DNA from 4 places in the Alcanivorax borkumensis SK2 genome. Region 1 is predicted to be linked to each of the others. Evidence: predicted binding sites of a transcription regulator. Region 1 holds the regulator's gene; each other region holds the start of a gene.
The links. Region 1 encodes sigma-54, which starts transcription at its own class of promoters, with help from an activator protein. Its sites were predicted from a motif close to TGGCACNNNNNTTGCTNT; they were not measured.

Region 1 (5,587 bases):
CATAGGACCTCCCTGCCTCATGGTTGTATGACGGGGGCGGCTTGTTAACAAGCCTGTTTAGGATAGTTACAGCTGCAAAGGCGGGAGCGCAATAAGTGATCGATATAAACCCTGTATACGATACAAAACCTTGATCTGCGTCTATTCTCCTTCGTCAAAACGGCGAGAGAACAAGTCTTTCAGTTCGTCCATAGCCTGTTGTTCATCATCGCCCTCCACTCGAAAGGTGATGCGGCTTCCCTTGGCCGCCCCGAGCATGAGCAAGCCCATGATGCTTTTCGCGTCGATGGTCTGCGTTTTGTGCAGTACTAGGATGCTGCTGTTGTAGCGTGATGCCACGCTGACTACTTTGGCGGCAGCGCGGGCATGCAGGCCGAGTTTGTTGATTACATCGAGTTGTTTTTCAATCATCGGTCATCTTGTGGTCGGAGGAGGTGGCTGCTTGCTGGGTTAGAGTTCCCTATGGCGGACCTGAAGGACAATGCCTTCTGCGCGCAGATTTTTTGCCAGCTGTTCGGTGATGAAGACGGAGCGATGGCGGCCGCCGGTGCAACCGATCGCCACGGTGACATAGCTGCGGTCGCTGTTGGCAAAGGCCGGTAGCCAGCGCACAACGAAATCGCCAATATCTTTGAGCATGTCGTGACTGGCCTGGTGCTGGCTAAGAAACTCGATAATGCAGTCATCCTTGCCGGTGAAAGGACGCAGGTCTGCATGCCAGTGAGGATTGGGCAGCACTCGCACATCGAACACAAGGTCGGCATCGGTGGGCAGGCCATTCTTGAAGCCAAAGGATTCCAGTTGCAATGACAGTGTGGCTTCACGGCGAGCTACCCGTTCACGCATGAGATTGCGCAGGGTGTGGACGTCATGGTTGCTGCTGTCGATGACTAGGTCGGCACGTTGGCGGATGTTGGCCAGTAGCTCACGTTCATGGCCGATGGCGTCGGCCAGAGAGCGTTGATCGGTGCCCAGTGGGTGGCGGCGACGGGTAGCGCTGAAGCGAGTAAGAAGAGTGTGATCATCCGCATCTAAGTAGATGATTTCGCTGCGAACCTGCTGTTCATTAAGTGCGTGAAGAATGTTGTCGAAGGCCAGTAACTGGGCGGGGAGGTTGCGAGCATCAATACCAACGGCGACCCGCTCAATTGGGGGGTCGCCTTCACTGAGTTGTTTTGCCAGGGTGGGTAGCATGCCGACTGGCAAGTTGTCGACGCAGTAAAAGCCTTGATCTTCCAGTGCCTGCAGCGCGGTGGTTTTCCCTGAACCGGAGCGCCCACTGATAATGGTGAGTTTCATGGTTGCACCGCTCGCGGGTGGCTCGCAGTATATTGGAACGCAAGACCGATAGGTGAGGACGTGTTTTGGATGCGCGGCATAATGCGCGAGAGCCTGCTGTGTTGCTTCATGATGCCAATCGTAACTCTGCCTCAGATTCTATCGCCGCCTGGTAGAGCTGCTGGTTGTCAATGCTGCGTCGCAGTTCTGTACGGTAAGTCTCGTCGTTGAACAGGGAGGCCAGATGGCTGAGGGTTTTGAGATGTTGTTCCGGGTTGTCCTGGGGGACGAGTAATACAAACACCAAATCCACAGGCTGACCGTCAACGGCGTCGAAATCAATGGGGGTTTCTAGTTTTAACAACAGGCCTACAGCCTGTTGGCAATGTCCTAGTCGACAATGAGGAATGGCAATGCCTTCGCCAATGCCCGTGGAGCCCAGTTTTTCCCGGGCGACCAGAGCGTCGAAGACTTCCTGCTCATTAAGGCTGCCACAGCTGGCAGCTGCCAGCTGTGCAACCTGGTCAAGCAGTTGTTTCTTGCTGCTGGCCTGCACGCCGTGATGGGTGCGGGCCAGAGTCAGTAGTTCGCGAACTCGCATAATTGTCGCTTTGGGTTAGTGACCGTGCTTGTGGCTGACGGCTTTTTCTTTGTGTTTAAGAATCTGACGATCCAATTTGTCCGTCAGTTTATCGATCGCAGCATACATGTCATCTGCCTCAGCGGTGGCAAAGACATCGGCCCCGGAAATATGAATTGTGGACTCGGCTTTGTGGCTTTTGGGTTCCGGGGAAAGAATCACCTGGATGCTGGTAATTTGGTCGAAATGGCGCTCAAGGCGGGAAAATTTATCTCCCACATAAGTGCGCAAGGCATCGGTAATTTCCAGGTGATGACCGCTGATATTAATTTGCATGGCTGGCTCCTTTACCTGTTTGAGAAACCCGGGATAAAGACCTTGTTTATTCAGCCTTTCAGGCTGGCCTCGCAAGGTTTTCCCCGCGTTCCTGGGTCCGTTCTGGCGCTCTACACTAAACGTTTACGGGCGCTAGAAGACGGTATTCTCATCGCTTCTCTGTATTTGGCGACGGTCCGGCGCGCTACATTGATTCCCTGCTCATTGAGCAAGCTCGCCAGCTTGTTATCACTGAGTGGCTTGCGGGGATTCTCTGCAGCGACCAGTTTCTTAATAATGGCACGAATAGCAGTGGAGGAACACTCACCGCCGCCGTCGGTTCCCACATGACTGGAAAAGAAATATTTCAGCTCAAAGACGCCGCGTGGTGTCATCATGTATTTCTGATTGGTGACCCGGCTGATGGTTGACTCATGCATTTCAACAGCATCGGCAATATCCGCCAAAACCAGGGGTTTCATGGCTTCATCGCCATAATCGAAGAACCCTTGTTGCACGTCCACGATGCGGGTGGCCACCTTGAGCAAAGTGTCGTGGCGGCTTTGCAGGCTCTTGATGAACCATTTCGCTTCTTGAACGCAATTGCGCAAATATTGCCCGTCTTCACCGCTGGTGGTACGGGCAATGCTCGCGTATTGCTGTTGCAGGTTGACCCGCGGAAGGACGTCGTCGTTTAGGCTCACCTGCCAGCGACCTTGATGTTGGCGGACGATCACGTCAGGAACGGCGTAGTCCACTTGAGGTTCGCCAATTTGCTCACCGGGGGCTGGGTCCAGGGTGCGCAGTAGGGATAAAGCCTCTAGAAGGACCTCTTCAGAGAGTTGAAGGGTGCGGCGCAGTGCGGTGTAATCGTGCTTTTCTAGTAGGTTCAGATGTTCCAGTAGGGCAGAGGCTTCGTCGCGCAATGGGGTGTCCGCTGGCAGTTGGCGCAGCTGGACGCCGAGGCAGTCAGCTAGGTTGACGCTGGCGACGCCCACCGGGTCGAACTGTTGCAACCGGTGCTGCACGGCAAGCACTTCATCGTGCTCCAGTTCGTCTCCTTCGGTGAGTAGGTCTGGCTGGGCATTCACCATGTCGACGATATCGCTTAGGGGGGCAGTGATGTAACCACGGTCGTCCAGGGACTCGATAATCGTTATGGCGATTATCCGGTCTACATCGCTCATGGGGGTGAGGTTTAGCTGCCAGAGCAAGTGGTCCTGTAAGTTGCCGGAAACGGCGTGTCGTTGCTGCCATTCGTCGGCATCGTCGGGGAGTGCGGCGCTGTTGCTGGTGCTCTGGCCGGAATAGACGTCATCCCATTCGGTTTCCACCTCGGGCTCGTCTTGTATCAGTTCTTCTAGGGCGTTATCACGGTCGGTGTCGAGCTCTTCATCCTGACGTTCTTCGTCATGCTCGGGGAGGGCATCGTCACCGAAATCGTCTGCCAATTCCAGCAGGGGGTTGCTCTCTACTGCTTGCTGGATTTCCTGGCGCAGGTCTAAAGTGGATAGCTGCAAGAGGCGAATGGCCTGCTGCAGCTGCGGTGTCATGGTGAGCTGCTGGCCAATTTGTAATTGTAGTGTGGGCTTCATACTGCTCAGTATTCTGCTAGTCCCCAAAAAACCCAGGATAGCAGTCTATCTACACGCTAAGCAATATTTGTGCCAGGTGAAACTGTGTGCTAGGGATGACCGCAAGTCACAATAGAAGAGAGGATTTGCGGCGGACCTTATAGTCTGAAATCGGCGCCCAGATAGACGTCTCGCACTTGTTGGTTGGCAAGGATAATATCCGCGTCACCGGAGGCGATGATGTGGCCAGCGCTGACGATATAAGCGGTGTCACAGATATCCAGGGTCTCGCGTACATTGTGGTCGGTGATTAAGACGCCGATGCCGCGTTCTTTGAGGTGGCGAATGATGCCTTTGATGTCGTTAACCGAGATGGGGTCAACGCCAGCAAAAGGTTCGTCCAGCAGAATGAAGTCAGGGTCTGTGGCCAAGCCTCGGGCGATTTCCGCGCGGCGGCGCTCGCCGCCGGACAGGCTCATCCCCAGCGAATCGCGGATGTGCCCGATGTGGAATTCCTTGAGCAGGCCTTCCATGCGCTCGTGGCGTTCTGCTTTGCTAAGCTCCTTGCGGGTTTCTAGGATGGCCATGATGTTCTCTTCCACCGTTAGACGGCGAAAGATACTGGCTTCTTGAGGCAGGTAGCCAATCCCCCGCTGGGCGCGACCGTGCATAGGCAGGTGGGTAATGTCCGTGTCGTTGATTTCAATGCGACCGGCATCGGCCTCCACTAGCCCAACAATCATGTAGAAGCAGGTGGTTTTGCCGGCCCCATTGGGCCCCAGTAGCCCGACAATTTGGCCGGCTTCTACATCCAGGGAAACGTCTTCGATAACCCGGCGACCCTTGTAGCTTTTTGCTAGGTGATGGGCGCGTAAATGGCTCATGGTGTGTTGGGCTCCGCCTTAGGTGATGCGCTGTCGCTGCCTTCACTTTGGGTGTCGTTTGGGTTGCTGTTATTCGCTTCAATATTCGCGTCGACAGGGGCATTGGTTGTCTGGTTTTCGGCGGGGATTACCAGCCGCACCCGTTGGTCACCTTCACTGCTGGCGTCCACTCGCTTGGAGTCTAGGCTGTATTCTACCTTGGCGCCCTCGAAAGTGTTGCCCTGGTGTTCGATGTAGGCATCGCCGGTCAGGACCAAGGTGCGAGCTTTAATATTGTAAACCAGATTTTCAGCGTGGGCGTTAAGGCCTTCACCCTCTTCCATGCGCACCGGGGTGCCGGTAGCTTCCACCCGAACCAGCTCGCTATTTTGGGTGAACATGCGCATTTCATCGGCAAACAGTTTGCGCTTGCCTTGAATCAGTTCCACGTTGCCGCTGTACACGCCGCTGCCGGCACTCTGCTCGAAACGACCGTTGTCTGCCGTGACCTGGATCGTGCCTTCCATGGGGGCGGCCTGAACGCCCAAGGGGAAAGCTATAAGCAATGCCAGTACGGCGAGATTGCAGGTGCTATGAAGCCGGTGCTTCAAATTCACTCTTTACTCCTTGTTTTAGTTCCAGAACGCCCTTGTTGAGATCTGCTTCCAGGGCGCCAGCACGGGTCTGGCCGGAGTCAAACCGCATTTCTACGTCGCCGGGGGTGGTGGCGATGTTAGTGTCGCTGTTGAAATGCAGTTCTTCTGTATTCACGGTCATTTTCTGGATCGGATTATTCACATTGACCTTGCCAAGAAAAGAGATCAGGTCGCCGTCTTCTTGCACGATGCCTTGCTCGCTAGTGATGGTCCAGCTGCCTTTGTCGTTGGCCATGATCAGTACTGGGGCTTGCATCTTGGTGAGCGGATTGTGGTCGAACTGCACTAAACTGTCCGCAGTTAAGTGGTACTGCAGGCTAC
Region 2 (5,587 bases), 620 kb from region 1:
TTGGTTGTGCAGCTTGGGGCCGCTGTCACTGAATTGCCCGATCCGTACGCGGGGGTGCAACTCGGGTTCGACCATGGTGTCGGCGTTGCCAGCGGGGCCGGTGGACACTTCCATTCTTGTGCTCCTATACCGATAGCGTGTTGTGAGCGGTGGTCCGAGCAAACAGGAGTTCCCGCGTGCCCGGACTCAAAGGGTGTCATCAACTCACTTTGATGAGCTGCACTTCGCCTTTTTCATCAATTTCTGCAATGTGACCTTTGGGTTCATCTAGGAATTGTACGGCGGCCAAGGCAACGGCGGCACTGGCGGCAATGACCAGAAAGAAAGTAGACGGTTCCACGAAGGTCAGCACGGTAAGGAAAATCACCGCACCCGCATTGCCATAGGCGCCTACCATGCCGGCAATTTGGCCGGTGAGGCGACGTTTAATTAACGGTACGGTGGCGAAGACCGCGCCTTCGCCAGCTTGAACGAAGAAGGAACAGCACATGGTGGCAATAACGGCTAGGGCGATGGGCCAGGTGCCGGAGATCTGGCTCATCAGGCCATAACCTACCATCAACCCGCACAACAGGATGGCCAAAGACTTTTTGCGGCCGAATTTGTCCGATACCCAGCCGCCGCCGGGCCGTGCAACCAGATTCATGAACGCATAACCGGATGCCAGCAGGCCAGCGGTAACCGCAGACAAGCTGAACGTATCACTGAAGAAAAGCGGCAGCATGGAAACCACCGCTAGTTCAGAGCCAAATGTCACCATGTAAGACAGGTCGAGAATGGCCACTTGTTTGAAACTGTAGCGATCGTGCTCGGCAACGCCTTCTTTCAAGTGGTCGCGATTCACGCGCCAGGCTTGGCCTAACTGCACAATCGCAAGGCTGATAATCAACGCCGCCAGTAGAATTTGGGTAGTCCCCCCGAACAGATCAAGATTGGTTGGCCCAAGGCGCCAGACAATAACCAGCAGGGCAATATAAAGTGGCAGGCTCATCAAGAGATAAAAGAACAGATCTTTTCGCGTGCTGACTTCAAGAGCGCTGGCTTTCTTGGGTTTGAAGTAGGAGGAGCCAGCGGGAGTATTGCGGGCGAACCACAGGAAAAAGATACCGTATAGCATTGCTACCGCACCGGTGCTGGCAACGGCCCAGCGCCAGCCGTTTTCGCCCCCAAAAAGCATGGCGATGGTTGGTAAAGTAATCGCTGCTGCTGCAGAACCAAAGTTACCCCAGCCGCCATAAACGCCTTCTGCTAGGCCGACTTCCCGGGCAGGAAACCATTCACTAATCAGGCGAATGCCGACCACAAAGCCAGCGCCAACAAAGCCCATAAGCAAACGTGTAACGGCCAGTTGTTCAAAGGTAGTGGATAGGGCGAATGCCCAGCAGGGGAAGGCCGCCAGTATCAGCAGCAGACCAAACACCCGGCGTGGCCCGAAGCGATCGACCAGGGAGCCAATAACCACCCGGGCCGGGATGGTCAATGCCACGTTAAGGATCAACAATGCTTTGACCTGTTCCGCGCTCAAGTCGAAAGCCTCGCGAAGGTGCCCCATTAATGGGGCGTGGGAAAACCACACCACAAAGGTAATAAAGAAGGCAACCCAGCTTAGGTGCAGTAACCGTATACGAGGCTGGGACAGGTTCAATAGATTCAGGTTTTGAGCGCTCATGAAATCTCCATGCATGGGCGATTAACGATAAGAGAGCCTGAGCAACTCCTGTGCCATGTGATTAAGTTCATGTTTTTAATAGAGTATTTCTTGGTAGAGAGAGGCGATTAGAAAATATGTGCGCAAAAGGGGAGCGTTTTTGGGTCAATACGGTGCACAAGAAAGTGCCTTTTTCTCGTGCACCGGCGCATTAAAAGAAAGCAGGGCTTTTGTTATTACTTGATAAAAAAGGAAATAACCTTATTTATTTCAATGGGTTAGTTAGTTGGCATAAGGCTTGCTGTAGTGGTGGTGTCAGTTACGCACCGCGAGGGTGAGCCTTATGGCAAAGCAACAACTTCTTCTGATCGGCCACGGGATGGTCGGACAACGTTATCTAGAGTCTCTGGTAGCCCTGGGTGGCCGAGAGCACTTTGATATTACGGTACTGTGTGCCGAGCCGCTGCCGGCCTATGACCGAGTAGGGCTGACCAGTTATTTTTCCGGCAAGACCGCCGACGACCTGTCGCTAGTGCCGGAAGGGTTTTTCGAAGAGCACGGCATCACGCTGAAACTTAACACCAAGGTCAACGCGATTGATCGCGCGGGCAAAACGGTCACCACCAATACGGGTGAAACCCTGCCTTACGACAAGGTCGTGCTGGCCACCGGCTCCTATCCTTTCATCCCGCCGATTCCCGGCAACGACCGCGACAACTGCTTTGTGTACCGCACCATTGATGACCTGGATGCCATGATTGCTGCCAGCAAGAACGGCAAGGTGGGCGCCGTGGTCGGTGGAGGGTTGCTGGGTTTAGAAGCGGCTAAGGCGCTTCATGACTTGGGGCTTGAAACGCATGTGGTGGAATTCGCTCCCCGGCTGATGGCGGTGCAAGTGGATGATTTTGGCGGCGGCTTGCTGAAAGACAAGATTCAGGAGCTGGGTGTCACCGTGCACACTAGCACCGGTACACAAGATATTGTCGACGGTGAAACCTGCACTCATCGAATGAACTTCGGTGACGACAAGTATTTGGAAACCGATGTCATTGTTTTCTCCGCCGGGATCCGTCCTCAGGACGAATTGGGCAGGGCTTGTGAGCTGGCCATCGGCGAGCGCGGCGGCATTGTGGTCAATAACCAATGTGTCACTTCCGACGAGCATATTTATGCGATCGGTGAAGTGGCGCTATGGGAAGGGCGCATTTTCGGGCTGGTGGCGCCGGGTTACCAGATGGCAGAAGTGGCCGCAGAACATCTGATAGGAAAAGCAGAAAAGCAGTTTGCCGGTGCGGACATGAGCACCAAGCTGAAGCTGATGGGCGTGGATGTGGCATCCATCGGAGATGCTCACGGCAGCACGCCGGGCTGCCGCAGTACCGTGTTTATGGATCAAACCGCGGGTATCTACAAAAAAGCGGTGATCAGCGCGTGTGGCAAGAAACTGTTGGGTGCGGTGTTGGTGGGTGATGCTGCCGATTACGGTAACTTGTTGCAACTTTGCCTGAATGAAATGGACTTGCCCGGTGATCCGGCGGCCCTGGTGGCACCGGTGTCGGACGGCGCGCCTCTGCTGGGCGCCGATGCATTGCCCGATTCGGCGCAGATTTGTTCCTGTAATAACGTCTCCAAGGGCGACCTGTGTGCGGCCATCGACGATGGCGCCCAGACCGTGGGTGACTTGAAAGCTTGCACCAAGGCATCGGCTACCTGTGGGGGTTGCTCCGCGCTGGTGAAACAGGTGCTGGATAGTGAGCTGGAAAAACGCGGTGTGGAAGTGAACAACCATCTCTGCGAACACTTTCCGTATTCCCGTCAAGAAATCTATCACCTGGTACGCGTCGGCCAGATCACCACTTTTGATGCCTTTCTGGAAGCCCATGGTAGCGGCGATGGTTGTGACATCTGTAAACCGACCGTGGCCAACGTGCTGGCTTCCTGCTGGAACGACTGGGTGCTCAACAAACCCCATGCTGGCCTGCAGGACACCAATGATTACTTCCTTGGCAACATGCAGCGCGACGGCACGTATTCCATTGTGCCCCGGGTGGCCGGCGGTGAAATCACGCCGGACAAACTGATTGTGCTGGGCGAGGTGGCCAAGCAATACGATCTCTATACCAAGATTACGGGTGGCCAGCGGGTGGACTTGTTCGGTGCCCGTGTGGAGCAGCTGCCGGAAATCTGGAAGATTTTGGTCGATGCCGGTTTTGAAACTGGGCACGCCTACGGTAAATCCCTGCGCACGGTGAAGTCCTGTGTGGGCTCTACCTGGTGTCGTTATGGGGTGAAAGATTCCGTGGGCACCGCTATTCAAGTGGAGGACCGCTACAAAGGCCTGCGTAGCCCGCACAAGATCAAAATGGCGGTGAGTGGCTGTACCCGCGAATGTGCAGAAGCTCAGAGCAAAGACGTGGGCGTAATTGCCACGGAGAAAGGCTGGAACCTGTATGTGTGCGGTAACGGGGGTATGCGCCCGCGCCATGCGGATCTGTTTGCCTCCGATCTCACCGATGAACAGCTGATTAAAACCATTGATCGTTTCTTGATGTTCTACATCAAAACAGCGGATCGTTTGCAGCGCACCAGTGTCTGGCTGGAAAACTTAGAAGGCGGGTTGGATTACCTGAAAGACGTGATCCTCAACGATTCCTTGGGCATGGGCGATGAGCTTGAAGCACAGATGCAACACGTGATCGAGACATACCAGTGTGAGTGGAAGTCCACCATCGAAAATCCCGAAGCGGTGAAACGTTTCAATCACTTTATCAATGATACCGCTGAAGCGGATGACAACCTGACCTACGTGCGTGAACGTGGCCAGCGACGTCCCGCCTACGAGCATGAACGTATCGAGCTGGTTGAGGAGGCGTAAGCCATGAACAATGCAGTAGCGGTTGAATGGAAAACAATCTGCAGCGTCGACGATGTGTTGCCCGGCACCGGAGTGGGAGTACGCCTGGCCACGGGGCAGGCGGCACTCTTTCGTACTAGGGACGGAAAGTTCTATGCGCTAGACAACATGGACCCGTTTAGCCATGCCAACGTGATTAGCCGGGGCCTGCTGGGCTCGCTGGGTGACAAACGGGTGGTTGCCTCACCCCTCTATAAGCAGCACTTCGATTTGGAAACCGGGCAGTGCATCGAAGACGACAGCGTCAAGCTTAAGGTCTATCCGGTGCGCGTGGTCGGTGATGTGATTGAGCTGGCCACCTCGGCCTGAAGCGAATCGAGAGGGTGATGCAGTAATGAAACGACTGGTTGTAGTGGGTAACGGTATGGCGGCTTGCCGCTTACTGGAAGAGCTGACCCGCCTGGCACCGGATCTGTATCAGATCACGGTGGTGGGGGATGAGCCCTTTGCCGGCTATAACCGGGTCATGTTGTCCCCCCTGTTGGGTGGTAGCACGGATGAAAATACTATTACCACGCATCCTCACCAGTGGTATCGGGAGCGGAGTATTCGCCTGATCACCGGCACCCCCGTCGTGGCCATTCACCGCGGCCGCCGCCAGGTGGAAACCGCCGCCGGGCACGTGCTCGATTATGACCGGCTATTGCTGGCCACAGGGGCGGGGCCACGCCAGTTACCGGTGGACGGCGTTGGTTTGAAAGGCGTTGTCAGTTTTCGTGATCTGTATGACGTTCGACGCTTGTTATCGCTTTCGGCGGCACGGGTGGTGGTGGTCGGCGGCGGTTTTTTAGGGCTGGAAGCGGCAGACGCTTTGGTGAAGCAGGGGCACGACGTCACCTTGGTACACAGCCGCGGGCACCTGCTCAACCAGCAGCTGGATGAGGCGGCTGGCCATCGCCTGCAGAAGGACCTGGAAGCCCGCGGGATCAAGTTCGTGATGCACGCGCGTACCCAGTCAATTGAAGGTTGTTCTGTTCAAAAAAAAGAGGATAAAAAAGGCTCAAGCAGCTACAGCTCCGACCGTG
Region 3 (5,587 bases), 340 kb from region 1:
CTGCAGGTGAGCACGGGTCAGTGCATCAAGCGCACCAAAGGGTTCATCCATGAGCAGCACCTGGGGCTGCATGGCCAACGCACGGGCAATACCCACCCGCTGTTTCATACCCCCGGAAATTTCGTCTGGCTTTTTGTGCAGGGCGTGCCCCATGTGCACCAGTTCCAAGTTGTGCTCTACCCAGTCGCGTATTTCCGCTTTGGTCTTGGTCTTTTTGAAGACCTGCTTGACCGCCAGCTCGACATTTTCGAACGAGGTGAGCCAGGGCAGCAGCGAATGGTTCTGGAATACTACGGCCCGTTCCGGGCCTGGCTCGGTCACCTCATGGTTGTCGAGAATGACACCGCCATCGGTGGCCTGTAGCAGGCCCGCGACGATGTTGAGCACGGTGGATTTACCACATCCGGAGTGACCAATCAGAGAAACAAATTCGCCGGAATCAATTTTAAGGTTCACCTCTTTCAGGGCTTCGAACTGGCCCTTGGGCGTATCGAATTTCATACCAACGTTGGAGAGTTCCAGTAATGCTTTCATGTCGTTTTCCCTGTGCTTAGCGCTGTACGGAAGATTTGTCCCACACCAGAGCGCGTTGCAGCATGAGCATTAAGCGATCCAGCAGAAAACCGATCAGACCAATTACGATAACGGCAACCATAATTCGGCCGAGAGATTGAGAACTACCGTTCTGAAATTCATCCCAAACAAATTTCCCCAGCCCCGGATTCTGCGCCAGCATCTCGGCAGCGATCAGCACCATCCAGGCGATCCCCAAGCTCAGGCGCAAACCGGTGAACATCATTGGCAGTGCAGAAGGCAGTACAATCTTGCGTATATGGCTCAGCGCATTCAGCCGCAGCACCAAAGAGACGTTGGTCAGATCCTGGCTCACAGACGTCACCCCCACGGAGGTGTTCATCAGCGTTGGCCACAGACAACATAGAGACACTGTGAACATGGACGTCAGGAACGACTTAGCCACCATCGGGTCGTCGGTCACATACAACGCGCTCACCACCATGGTGACCAGGGGCAACCATGCCAACGGTGACACCGGTTTGAACAACTGAATCAGCGGATTCATAGCCGCATACGCAGTGCTGCTCAAACCAATGACGATACCGAGAGGAATCGCAATCAATGATGCCAGCAAGAAGCCACTCATCACCGTGATCAAGCTGGTGCCAATCTGATCAAAGAAGGTCGGCGCCCCCGTGTAATTCCGTTGGACCGGCTCCCAGTCCGGCTGCTGCTGCAGACGCGAAGCAATGTATTTTTCCTGGCGTTCGTGAAACGCCTCTTCCTTCGCTCGGGACGCCTGATGTTCATCCACCAGAGACCCTGCCTGCTGCCAAACATCCGCTGGCCCCGGGAATTGCCCCAACGACGTGTCGATACGTTGGGCCGCCAGCTGCCAGAGCAACAGAAAGGCGGCAATGCCCATCACCGGCCAGATCAACTGGCGCAGCAACGCCTGCCACTGCTCACCGGACATCTTGCCGGTAGCCAGCGCACGGTAGGGTTCCATCCAAGTTGGGAAAGTCAGGGTCACCATGATTGCTTCTCCTTGAAGGAGACACGCTGTTAAAGCGCGTCGCCCTCTTTCAGACCAATCGGAAACTTCTTCAGGTACGCATTAGGTTTGCGGCCGTCGTAAGTGATGTTGTCGATAAAGCCTTTTTGCGGTGCTTTAAAGCCGTCTTCGGTGGCGAAGTCAGGAAACTCATCCGCAGAGATCTTGCCTTCAGCAATCAGCGCCTTAGCCGCCTGGGCATAGATGTCCGGGCGATACACTTGCTTGGCGATATCCATGTACCAGCTATCCGGTTTGGATTCGCTGATTTGGCCCCAGCGACGCATCTGCGTCAGGTACCAGATGGCATCGGAGTAGAATGGATAGGTAGCGTTGTAGCGGAAGAACACATTGAAGTCCGGCACTTCACGCTTATCACCTTTCTCATATTCAAAGGTCCCGGTCATTGAGTTGGCGATCACGTCATAATCCGCCCCCACATAGTTAGGCTGAGACAGGATCTTCACTGCTTCCGGGCGGTTGGCATTGTCGTTCTCATCCAGCCACTTGGCCGCACGAATCATCGCTTTCACTACACGGATATGGGTGTTGGGATACTTGTCTGCCCAACCCTTACTCACACCGAACACTTTTTCCGGGTTGTTCTTCCAGATTTCGTAATCAGTAATTACCGGCACACCGATACCTTTGAATACAGCTTGCTGATTCCAAGGCTCACCCACGCAGTAACCGTAAATGGTGCCCGCTTCCAAGGTGGCCGGCATTTGTGGTGGCGGGGTAACCGACAGCAATACGTCAGCCTGCAGCTGGCCACTGGTGTCGCCCTTGTGTGGGGCGTAGAAACCCGGGTTGAGGCCACCGGCGGCCAGCCAGTAACGCAGCTCGTAGTTGTGAGTGGATACCGGGAACACCATGCCCATGTTGAAAGACTTGCCCTCAGCTTTGTACTTTTCCACCACCGGCTTGAGTGCATCCGCCTTGATCGGATGCACCGGTTTGCCATTCTCCACCGGGATGCTCTTCTTCATTTCCTCCCACACCGCATTGGAAACGGTGATGCCATTACCGTTTAAGTCCATGCTAAACGCCGTAACAATGTGCGCTTCGGTGCCGTAGCCAATAGTCGCCCCCAGCGGCTGGCCTGCCAGCATGTGCGCCCCATCCAGCTGACCGTCAATCACCCGGTCTAGCAGGACTTTCCAGTTGGCCTGGGCCTCTAAGGTCACAAACAAACCTTCTTCTTCAAAAAACCCTTTCTCGTAGGCCACAGCGAGCGGCGCCATGTCGGTCAGCTTGATGAAGCCAAACTTCAGATCAGCCTTTTCCGGCCAGCCCACAGAATCTTCCGCCATGGCGTTGGCCGAGAGCCCCACCGTCAGTGCAGTAATTGCTATGCGAATAAACTTTTTCATCCGTCTTCCCTCATTTGCCTGCTATCGCGCTGGCATAAAAAAAGCGCTCAGAGAATCCTGTCATCGTTGACCGGATGCCATGAGCGCCTTTGCTCGAATCTGATCGTGATCGCCATTGATCACGAAGAAGTATTTGGGTCACAACACTGTTGCTGTGATGTACCCACTAAGGCAATTGCTGTGCCAACTTTGAAAACACAATACTTTCAATAACTTAACGATTAATGCTGTCTACAGAAACGATGGCCACGCCCATAAATTGCACAAACAGCACTATTGTGAATCATTTCGTTCTCACCAAAATGCATCACTGTTGTGCTGCATAGCCGATCACCCCCCACAAAACCCGCTTTTGCGCCAGTATGGTGAAAAAAATGCGCACCGCTTGCGACCAAAGGCCCATTATCACTGAGAGAAATAATGAACATCATCTGAAAGGTGCAGAGCAACAAGCGCCGACCTGCTAGGCTGCCCGGCACATGACCGCAGCCATCCATCATTAATTTAGACCGAGCCCTTATGGCCCAACACGACAACGACGCCCTGCGCATTGCCCTGGCCGGCGCCCTCAGTTTGGTCATTGCCCTGGGCATTGGCCGCTTTCTCTTTACCCCTGCCCTGCCCGGCATGATTGCTGACACAGCGCTAACGGCGGTGAGTGGCGGCTATCTAGCGGCGGTGAACTACGGCGGTTACCTGCTGGGTGCCATGCTTGCCATGGCCGTCCCCTCTCACCGGGCACGTAGCGCCTTCTGGGTCGCACTGTGGGTGAGTGTGGTTAGCAGCCTATTGATGGGTCTCAGCGAGACGTTTCTTCCTTGGGCAATCAACCGCTTCTTGGCCGGCATCGCCAGCGCCATCATCATGGTCAACGGCTCTGCCCTGGTGCTTGGCGCCTTGCCCAATCACCTGCGCGCCCGGTTAGGCAATATCCATTACGCCGGCATTGGCTTGGGCATCAGCATCGCCGCCCTCACCGTAGCATTGGTTGAGTTCCTGCAAGGCCGCTATCCCTTTATGTGGTTTTCCTGCGGCGCGCTGGCACTTGTCTTCATGGCGTTTCTGCGTGTGATTCCCGCCCTGCCCCACGCCAGTGAACATGCCCATACCCGGGTACCGGTAAACCGCAAAGCTCTGGGCTTCCTTATTGCCAGTTATTCTCTCGCCGGGTTCGGCTACATCACCAGCACCACCTACCTGCCGGTGATCGCCAAACAACAACTGCCTGGGCTGGACAGCGCCGCCTTCTATACTTGGCTTGCCGTGGGCCTGGCTGCCGTTCCCGCCAACCTGCTGTGGGGCAAACTGGCCAGCCACACAAGCGAGCGCAATGCCTTGATGATGGCGCTGGTAGTGCAGGCCGTAGGCGTGAGTGCTCCCGCCTGGCTCCCCGGTCTGGCCGGGCTGGTCACCAGTGGCCTGCTGGTAGGCGGCACCTTTACCGCCGTGGTCGCCCTAAGCATGTACTGCGCCCGCCAACTGGCCCCCCACGCCGCCAGCGCCGCCCTAGGCGCATTAACCGCCTGCTATGGGGTCGGGCAGATACTGGGGCCAGTAGTCACGGCATGGTTACTGGAAAGCAGAGGGAGTTTTTCGCCCGGGTTGATCGGCGCAGCAGTGGCGTTGATAGGCGCAGCGGTGCTGTTGATGCCACTGGGAAAGGAACGGTTTTAGGGTTTGGCGCAGGAACGCACTGACAGAAAAGGTGGCTTTCAGCTGTTAGCGGTGCTCCCCACGCGGTATCAGGACTTAAAACAACCAACACTGGGTTATCCTGGGACCGAATTCGAAATGCTCGTGTCCAAATTGGTTCCCTTCGATTTCAATCTCGTCGGCAAAAGCCAATAGAAAATGCGCTATAGCCCTCAGCTCAGATAGCGAAGCTAGATATCGTGACTTCGGGGGCTTTGCGGGTTATCGACCTGCAGTAACTCATCCGTATAGCCCAATAACTCGATTTCAATTTCTTCCTGCGCTTATTTAACGCCTGGCTTTGCGGCGTGCCGGAGCGCAGCGTAGGAACGTCCGGCAACATCCACTAGTTAGCTTTTATTGATAGATGGTTTTGCAACGAGGCTCCAGGAGTTAACATCTGGTTCACATTGCATCATCTTGATATCTTTTCTCCCCCAGGACTGAAGCACACCTCTCAATTCTTCATCGGTAACAGAGGCTCTCTTGGTAACATTTCTATATATATGCCTACCCAAATAAATTTCTTTAAGCGAGATCCCTGGCACTGAGAAGCAGTATAAAGGTCGGCCAAATACCGTCACCTTATTCCATTCCCTGTAACGCCCACCACCGGTATGGTAACTGAAGGGAAGATTTTCTATATTTTTAACGACACGGACTTCTTCTTCGTATGCCCACTCAAGAGATTTATATAGAAAAGCTCTCTTCATTAGATTGAACGCACTTGAATCAAAGCGAAGGCTGCCACCTATATCCATTAGCTCATGCTCGCTAATTACAGCCAGATCCTTATGCGGCTTCGTAGCTGAGTAGATCATCTCTCCATACTGGCTTGGAATTACGTTGCTTTGCAGATCTGAAAACCCGGCCGCATCACAATCAAAACCAAGAACTACCCCTTGGTGAGAATCACCATAATGTGACCACATAAGCGCATTTAAAGGTTGAC
Region 4 (5,587 bases), 650 kb from region 1:
TCATCCGCCTTTGTCAACGAGGTATTACGTGTAAAGACCAGCGGAGAAAGGCGCTGATCGGCATCTTCGCTATCCTCATCCGTAATCTCAACCTGTCCATGTACCGTCAGATTAATAGCCTGGTGGGGCCTATCCAGAGTAAGCACGTGGAGGATATTGTTATACCCATCGGATACTTTCTCCGCATGTTCAGGCAAGTCCATTGTCCAGTTCAGCACTTTTTGTCGTAGCGAAGGTCTGGGGGTCAGCCGCAGGTACTGGGTACTGTGCTTAACCCGTTCCGAATAACGATATTCCGTGCTATGTCGTATTGTTAATTCCATACCAGCTCCAGGTATTCACTCTGAATGGTGTCAGCCAGTTCATTAATCCGGCGCAAGAAATCAGTCAGGTAGTTATGCAGTCCAATCTCAAGAATATGCCCCATGTCGCCATATTGAAGACGAGCAAGTTGCACAGCAGCTAAGCGTTTAGCCTCAAGTCCCGCCTCTCCTTCAATGGCAGGCAGAAGCTCACACAACATTTGCAGACACGATAACAACGACCGGGGAACTTCCGGCCTGAGAATCAACAACTCGGCAACGCGCTCGGCATTAATAGTTTCACTAAACATTTCGCGAAAAGCTTCGTACCCTCCCAATGAACGTAGCAAGGCATGCCAACGGTAATAATCCACCGTGGAGTCACTCTCCGATTCTTCTTCCCGGTGTTTAACATCGAGAATACGAGCGGTGTTATCCGCCCTTTCAATAAAGGTCCCCAAGCGTAAAAAACGAAAAGTATCGCTTCTCATCAGGGTGCCATAGGTAGCCCCACGGAACAGGTGTGATCGATTTTTCACCCACTCAAAGAAAGCGGTTTCGCCATAATTCTGCAGCCCGGTTTGACTGATTTCCTTGAGCTCTAGCCAAGTACCGTTAACGCTTTCCCACATTTCTGAAGTGATTTTTCCTCGCACCGCATGAGCACTGGCTCGGGCCTGGCGAAGACAGGAATAAATGCTGGCTGGGCTGTCAGGGTCAAGGGTAAAAAAGTACAGCACATTATTCGTGGTTACCTTGCCATAACGGGCGCTATAGTCATCCCAGGTACCGGTAATGGACAATGGCGCCGTAATTTCCTGCTGGGTATCGACCGCGTAACGAATCAGTGACAGATTCCACACCACGTCCAGCACCCGGGCGGTATTTTCTGCCCGTTCGACGTCACGTGATAGCCAGTATAGGTCGGATGCCGTACGACTCAGCATGTGCTGTCCTCCCCGCTCTCCAAAACCCAAGTATCCTTGGTACCACCACCCTGTGAGGAATTAACAACCAAGGAACCGGGCTTAAGCGCAACCCGTGTCAGCCCACCGGGTACGACTCGGGGTTCGTTACTGCTGAGCACAAAAGGTCGCAGGTCAATGTGTCGAGGGGCAATACCTTCGTCAACAAACACCGGGCATGTAGACAATGACAAAGTGGGTTGTGCAATGTAATTATCGGGATCCGCTAACAGCCGCGCTCGAAACGATTCAATTTCTGTTTGACTGGCTGCTGGCCCCACCAACATCCCGTAACCACCGGCGCCATGAACCTCTTTAACAACCAGTTCCGGTAATTTTTCCAACACTACCTTCAGATCGTCCTGTTTTCGGCATTGCCAAGTAGGGACATTGGAGAGAATCGGTTCCTCATCAAGATAGAATCGAATCATATCCGGCACATAGGGATAGATAGATTTGTCATCGCCCACTCCGGTACCCACCGCATTGGCCAGCACCACGTTCCCCTGACGGTAAACCGAGATCAATCCGGGAACGCCGAGCATGGAATCCGAACGGAACGCGAGTGGATCAAGAAACGCATCATCGATACGCCGATAAATCACGTCCACCTTCTGCGGGCCCGCGGTAGTCCGCATATAGACATAACCATTCTTTACAAACAGATCAGCGCCTTCTACCAATTCGATACCCATCTGCTGGGCCAAAAAGGCATGCTCAAAATAAGCACTGTTAAACTGCCCCGGGGTAAGTAACACAACGCAGGGATGGCTGTGAGTGGCGCTTTGCTGCAATGTCTCCAGCAACAATGCTGGGTAGTGCTCAACTGGCGCCACGCTCTGCCCGGCGAACAATTCAGGAAAAAGGCGCATCATCATGCGCCGGTTTTCAATCATGTAGCTTACCCCCGAAGGGGTACGTAGGTTGTCCTCCAATACAAACCAAGATCCTTCACCATCCCGAATAAGATCGACCCCGCTGATTTGCGAATAGACCTGATTGGGGAGGTCAACATCCTGCATACAGGGCTGATATTGGGCATTACCAAAAATCTGCTCTGCGGGAATACGCCCGTCGCGAATAATATTCTGGTCGTGGTAAATATCATGCAGGAATAGATTCAGTGCCTGAACACGCTGAATAGCACCGCGTTCCAACAAACTCCACTCACTGGCAGGTAAGACACGCGGCAGGGTATCAAACGGGATAAGTCGTTCGGTGCCGCTCTCCTCGCCGTAAACATTGAACGTAATCCCAACACGATGAAACTGCAGCTCTGCTTCCTTGCGCTTACGTAGCAGTAAGCTTCGGTCCTGTCGGAGCAACCAATCATGGTAGCTCGTGTAGTGAGGTCGCACCTCACCGCCCGGCGCTATCATCTCATCGAAACCGGGCACTGCCGGCAACTGTAATGAACGCATGGCATCGTCCCTGTTAATGAAGCACGCTAAAAGCATCGTCCTTTTTGTATTGCTAATGCATAAAGCAGCAAGTCCTGTGCCAAAACATGCCCCCATTAGCCTGTAAAAAATCACCACAGAGGCTTACCAAGGGCCAATAAAGTGCAAAGCAAAAAAACACATGGCTTTAATGCACTATTCTGGCCACCATCATCACCATTACCAGGCTGGTGGCGAAGTGATTGATGCGGGCTCTATACCCCTTCGAACTCGCTTAAGGCCTGGCTGTGGCTAGGAGGCAACGCCCTGCCCTGCTCCATCAAAATTGCTAGGAACAAGATAATCCCTGCCGCGGTACAGGAAACGGCGAGTTGAACCGAAAATTCAAGGAACCACACTACATCAACGCCATGACAGGGAGATATCAGCGAGCGTGCAAGACACACAATGGTGATCACGCAAACAGTAACAACGGAACGGGATCTGACTCAGCACCGGTAGCGTGAGCGTGCTGCATAGCGAACACTCCCGCATTGTCGATAGCCACCCCCTTCGGCAGAGTAGCTTTGCCCAAGAGGCACAAGAGGTGTCGCGCTACTCAAAAGTAGCGCGAAATTGCTCCCGGGCCGAAGAAACGGCCCAGGGACTGGGTGGCCACACTGGCACAGGTTAAACGTGCTGCAATAGCGATAAGCTGGTCGCCAGCCAACGCGCTTAACCTTTGCCCAATCTCCTCCAAGCTAGCAGCATACCGGACACCAGTGCGGCAAGGATCAGCAACACCAGAACCACCATTACGGCATCTCGCTGCGGGGGGGATAGGCCTAGGCGGCCCACGAAATGGTACTTATGTAAATTGATGAAATGCAGTGCACGTAGAATGGAAGAAGGAGTGACTTCGTTAGCCATATGGCCACTGCGAGTTTCCACCAGCATGGCCAGCTGCGGCTGATTCACCAACGACAACTTGCGCACCGGTAAACGCTTGTAGACACTAGGATAATCAAAACGAAATTTCGTAAGTAGCTCTGTGTCTCGGACCTCAACGGACTCACCCACAAAGCGCTCTACCAGTTTCTTCGCATAGGCTTCATCGGCACCGGTCACCTTCTCGCCCTTCACGGCATTAACATACTGCAGTGCCGTCACGCCGTTCTCACCCTGTTGTTGGAATTGCCACAACACGTCGTCACCCACTTGCACCGGCCGTACCGCCACTGCACGATCCATTAGCATCAGCGGATTCGTCGCCAATGAAGATACTGCTATTAGCGTGTCATCCCGAAAATCTATCCATTGCGGCGGATTCAATTTATCAATCGCCACATGTACACCACTGCTGGCAAAGCCAAACAAAGAGAGCCCACCGACCAGAGTCAACCAGCGATGCCAACGACGCACGCCATTGCCCTTGTTTAAATGGCGCCAGCGCCGAACGAGCAGTATCAGCCCCCCCAGTGACATCAATAGCAAGGGAACGGAAAACAGCAGCACCACGGGAGTACGCGCGGCGTGCGGCAACCAGTGCCAGCTATGGAACCAAGAAAATGCCTTGAGCGCTTGTCGCCGACCCCAGGTAGCCGCACTGGCTAGCCGCTGCTGCTCCGTATCCAAGTACAGTGTTAATCCGTCCTCACGCTCTAGTGCCACCCGCCAAACGGGCAACAGACGGTTAACTTCACGGTATTCATTGCTGAACTGCTCTAACGGTATGGCAGAAAGAATGCCCGCATCAGGATCATCCACCAGCATTCTGGCCAGCCAGATGGCGTGCAAACGATCTCCATGGGCGATTTCTTCACTGCTATCGGCATGAAAGTAACGCGGTTGAGTATGTCCCGCCTCCACTACCCGGTATTGCCAACCTCCGTCGATTTGTTGCAGCTGAACATTCGTGACCGCATCAATGTCCTTCTCCTGCAGCAAAACATCAACCGGCCTGACCTCAGCCGCGCTAGGCAGCAAAGGCCTAACAATTTGGTGGCCCTCCATAGGCGGCTTCAACACCCACGCCATCAAGGGATGTAACAGCCCGCTCAGTAACCATAACATCAATGGCACCGCGACTAACCAGGCTGCGCGGCGATGCCAAGTCATCAGAAAACGCATCACAGACGATACTCCGCGCCGACATAAAGTGAGCGGCCAATACCGGGGGTAACGCTGGCCACTGGGTTGGGATTAAACGGAGAGGCTAACGCCGGTGCCGTGCTGATACTGCCGGTGCTGGCATACACTTTATCGCCCAGATTGCGGCCATCGAAATATACTTTCAGACCGTTGTTGAACTCACGACTCAAGCGCAACCCCCAAACCGAATAGCCCGCGGTTTCCCAATAGCGGCCACCGCTGTTGGTATAGGTGAGCGGATAACCACTGACATAACGCAGATTCGGCTCAACCAAAACCTGGGCAGAAGGGCGCCACTGCAAGGCGGTAAAAATAGTGTGCTCAGGAATGCCGGGTAGTTGATTGTCTCCGTAAATCGGATCGTCATCAAAGGTGAAATCGGACCAATTGTAGACCGTCTGCAGCGCCACATTTTCTTTGCCGGGAAGGCGCCAAGTGATACCCGCTTCGAGCCCTTGGTGAATTGTATCAGTGGGGGAATTGAACAATGCTGTCACATCGTTTACTTCAATATTAAGCAGCTCATCTTCAACATTGGCGTGGTAAAGCACCATATCCCAGTCCAGCACATCACCCACGCCACGCCAACCAAGCTCGATGGTGGTGGCTTCCTGCTGCTCCAAGCGTAATCCGGGCACAGGCTGTGCCCCTAGCTCTGAGCCGGAGGGCATACCGATACTCTGTGCTACCTGAACGAACAGGGTTTGCCCTGCTAACGGGGTAAAGCTTAAGCCCAGCTTCGGGGAAAAGCCCCCCATATCCACCGTATAACTGTCGTCCACAGCCTCAC

Region 2: the regulator sigma-54 is predicted to act here: its motif matches at 1,936-1,953, upstream of nirB (nitrite reductase large subunit NirB).
Region 3: the regulator sigma-54 is predicted to act here: its motif matches at 3,112-3,129, upstream of ABO_RS04395 (CmpA/NrtA family ABC transporter substrate-binding protein).
Region 4: the regulator sigma-54 is predicted to act here: its motif matches at 2,753-2,770, upstream of ABO_RS05720 (circularly permuted type 2 ATP-grasp protein).

The regions. Positions count from the first base shown of each region.
Region 1 covers NC_008260.1:608,552-614,138, forward strand. The annotation lists gene ABO_RS02840 (nitrate/nitrite transporter) at 1-3, opposite strand, end outside; gene ABO_RS02845 (HPr family phosphocarrier protein) at 142-411, opposite strand; gene rapZ (RNase adapter RapZ) at 451-1,299, opposite strand; gene ptsN (PTS IIA-like nitrogen regulatory protein PtsN) at 1,406-1,879, opposite strand; gene hpf (ribosome hibernation-promoting factor, HPF/YfiA family) at 1,895-2,194, opposite strand; gene ABO_RS02865 (RNA polymerase factor sigma-54) at 2,305-3,768, opposite strand; gene lptB (LPS export ABC transporter ATP-binding protein) at 3,906-4,631, opposite strand; gene lptA (lipopolysaccharide transport periplasmic protein LptA) at 4,628-5,227, opposite strand; gene lptC (LPS export ABC transporter periplasmic protein LptC) at 5,202-5,587, opposite strand, start outside.
Region 2 covers NC_008260.1:1,227,433-1,233,019, forward strand. The annotation lists gene ABO_RS05600 (bifunctional protein-serine/threonine kinase/phosphatase) at 1-114, opposite strand, end outside; gene ABO_RS05605 (NarK family nitrate/nitrite MFS transporter) at 200-1,669, opposite strand; gene nirB (nitrite reductase large subunit NirB) at 1,992-4,523, shown strand; gene nirD (nitrite reductase small subunit NirD) at 4,527-4,871, shown strand; gene ABO_RS05620 (NAD(P)/FAD-dependent oxidoreductase) at 4,897-5,587, shown strand, end outside.
Region 3 covers NC_008260.1:945,195-950,781, reverse strand. The annotation lists gene ABO_RS04405 (ABC transporter ATP-binding protein) at 1-534, opposite strand, end outside; gene ABO_RS04400 (ABC transporter permease) at 551-1,552, opposite strand; gene ABO_RS04395 (CmpA/NrtA family ABC transporter substrate-binding protein) at 1,582-2,943, opposite strand; gene ABO_RS04385 (YbfB/YjiJ family MFS transporter) at 3,463-4,617, shown strand; gene ABO_RS04380 (DUF2971 domain-containing protein) at 4,986-5,587, opposite strand, start outside.
Region 4 covers NC_008260.1:1,254,943-1,260,529, reverse strand. The annotation lists gene ABO_RS05730 (transglutaminase family protein) at 1-323, opposite strand, end outside; gene ABO_RS05725 (alpha-E domain-containing protein) at 314-1,249, opposite strand; gene ABO_RS05720 (circularly permuted type 2 ATP-grasp protein) at 1,243-2,688, opposite strand; gene ABO_RS05715 (hypothetical protein) at 3,382-4,779, opposite strand; gene ABO_RS05710 (TonB-dependent receptor family protein) at 4,776-5,587, opposite strand, start outside.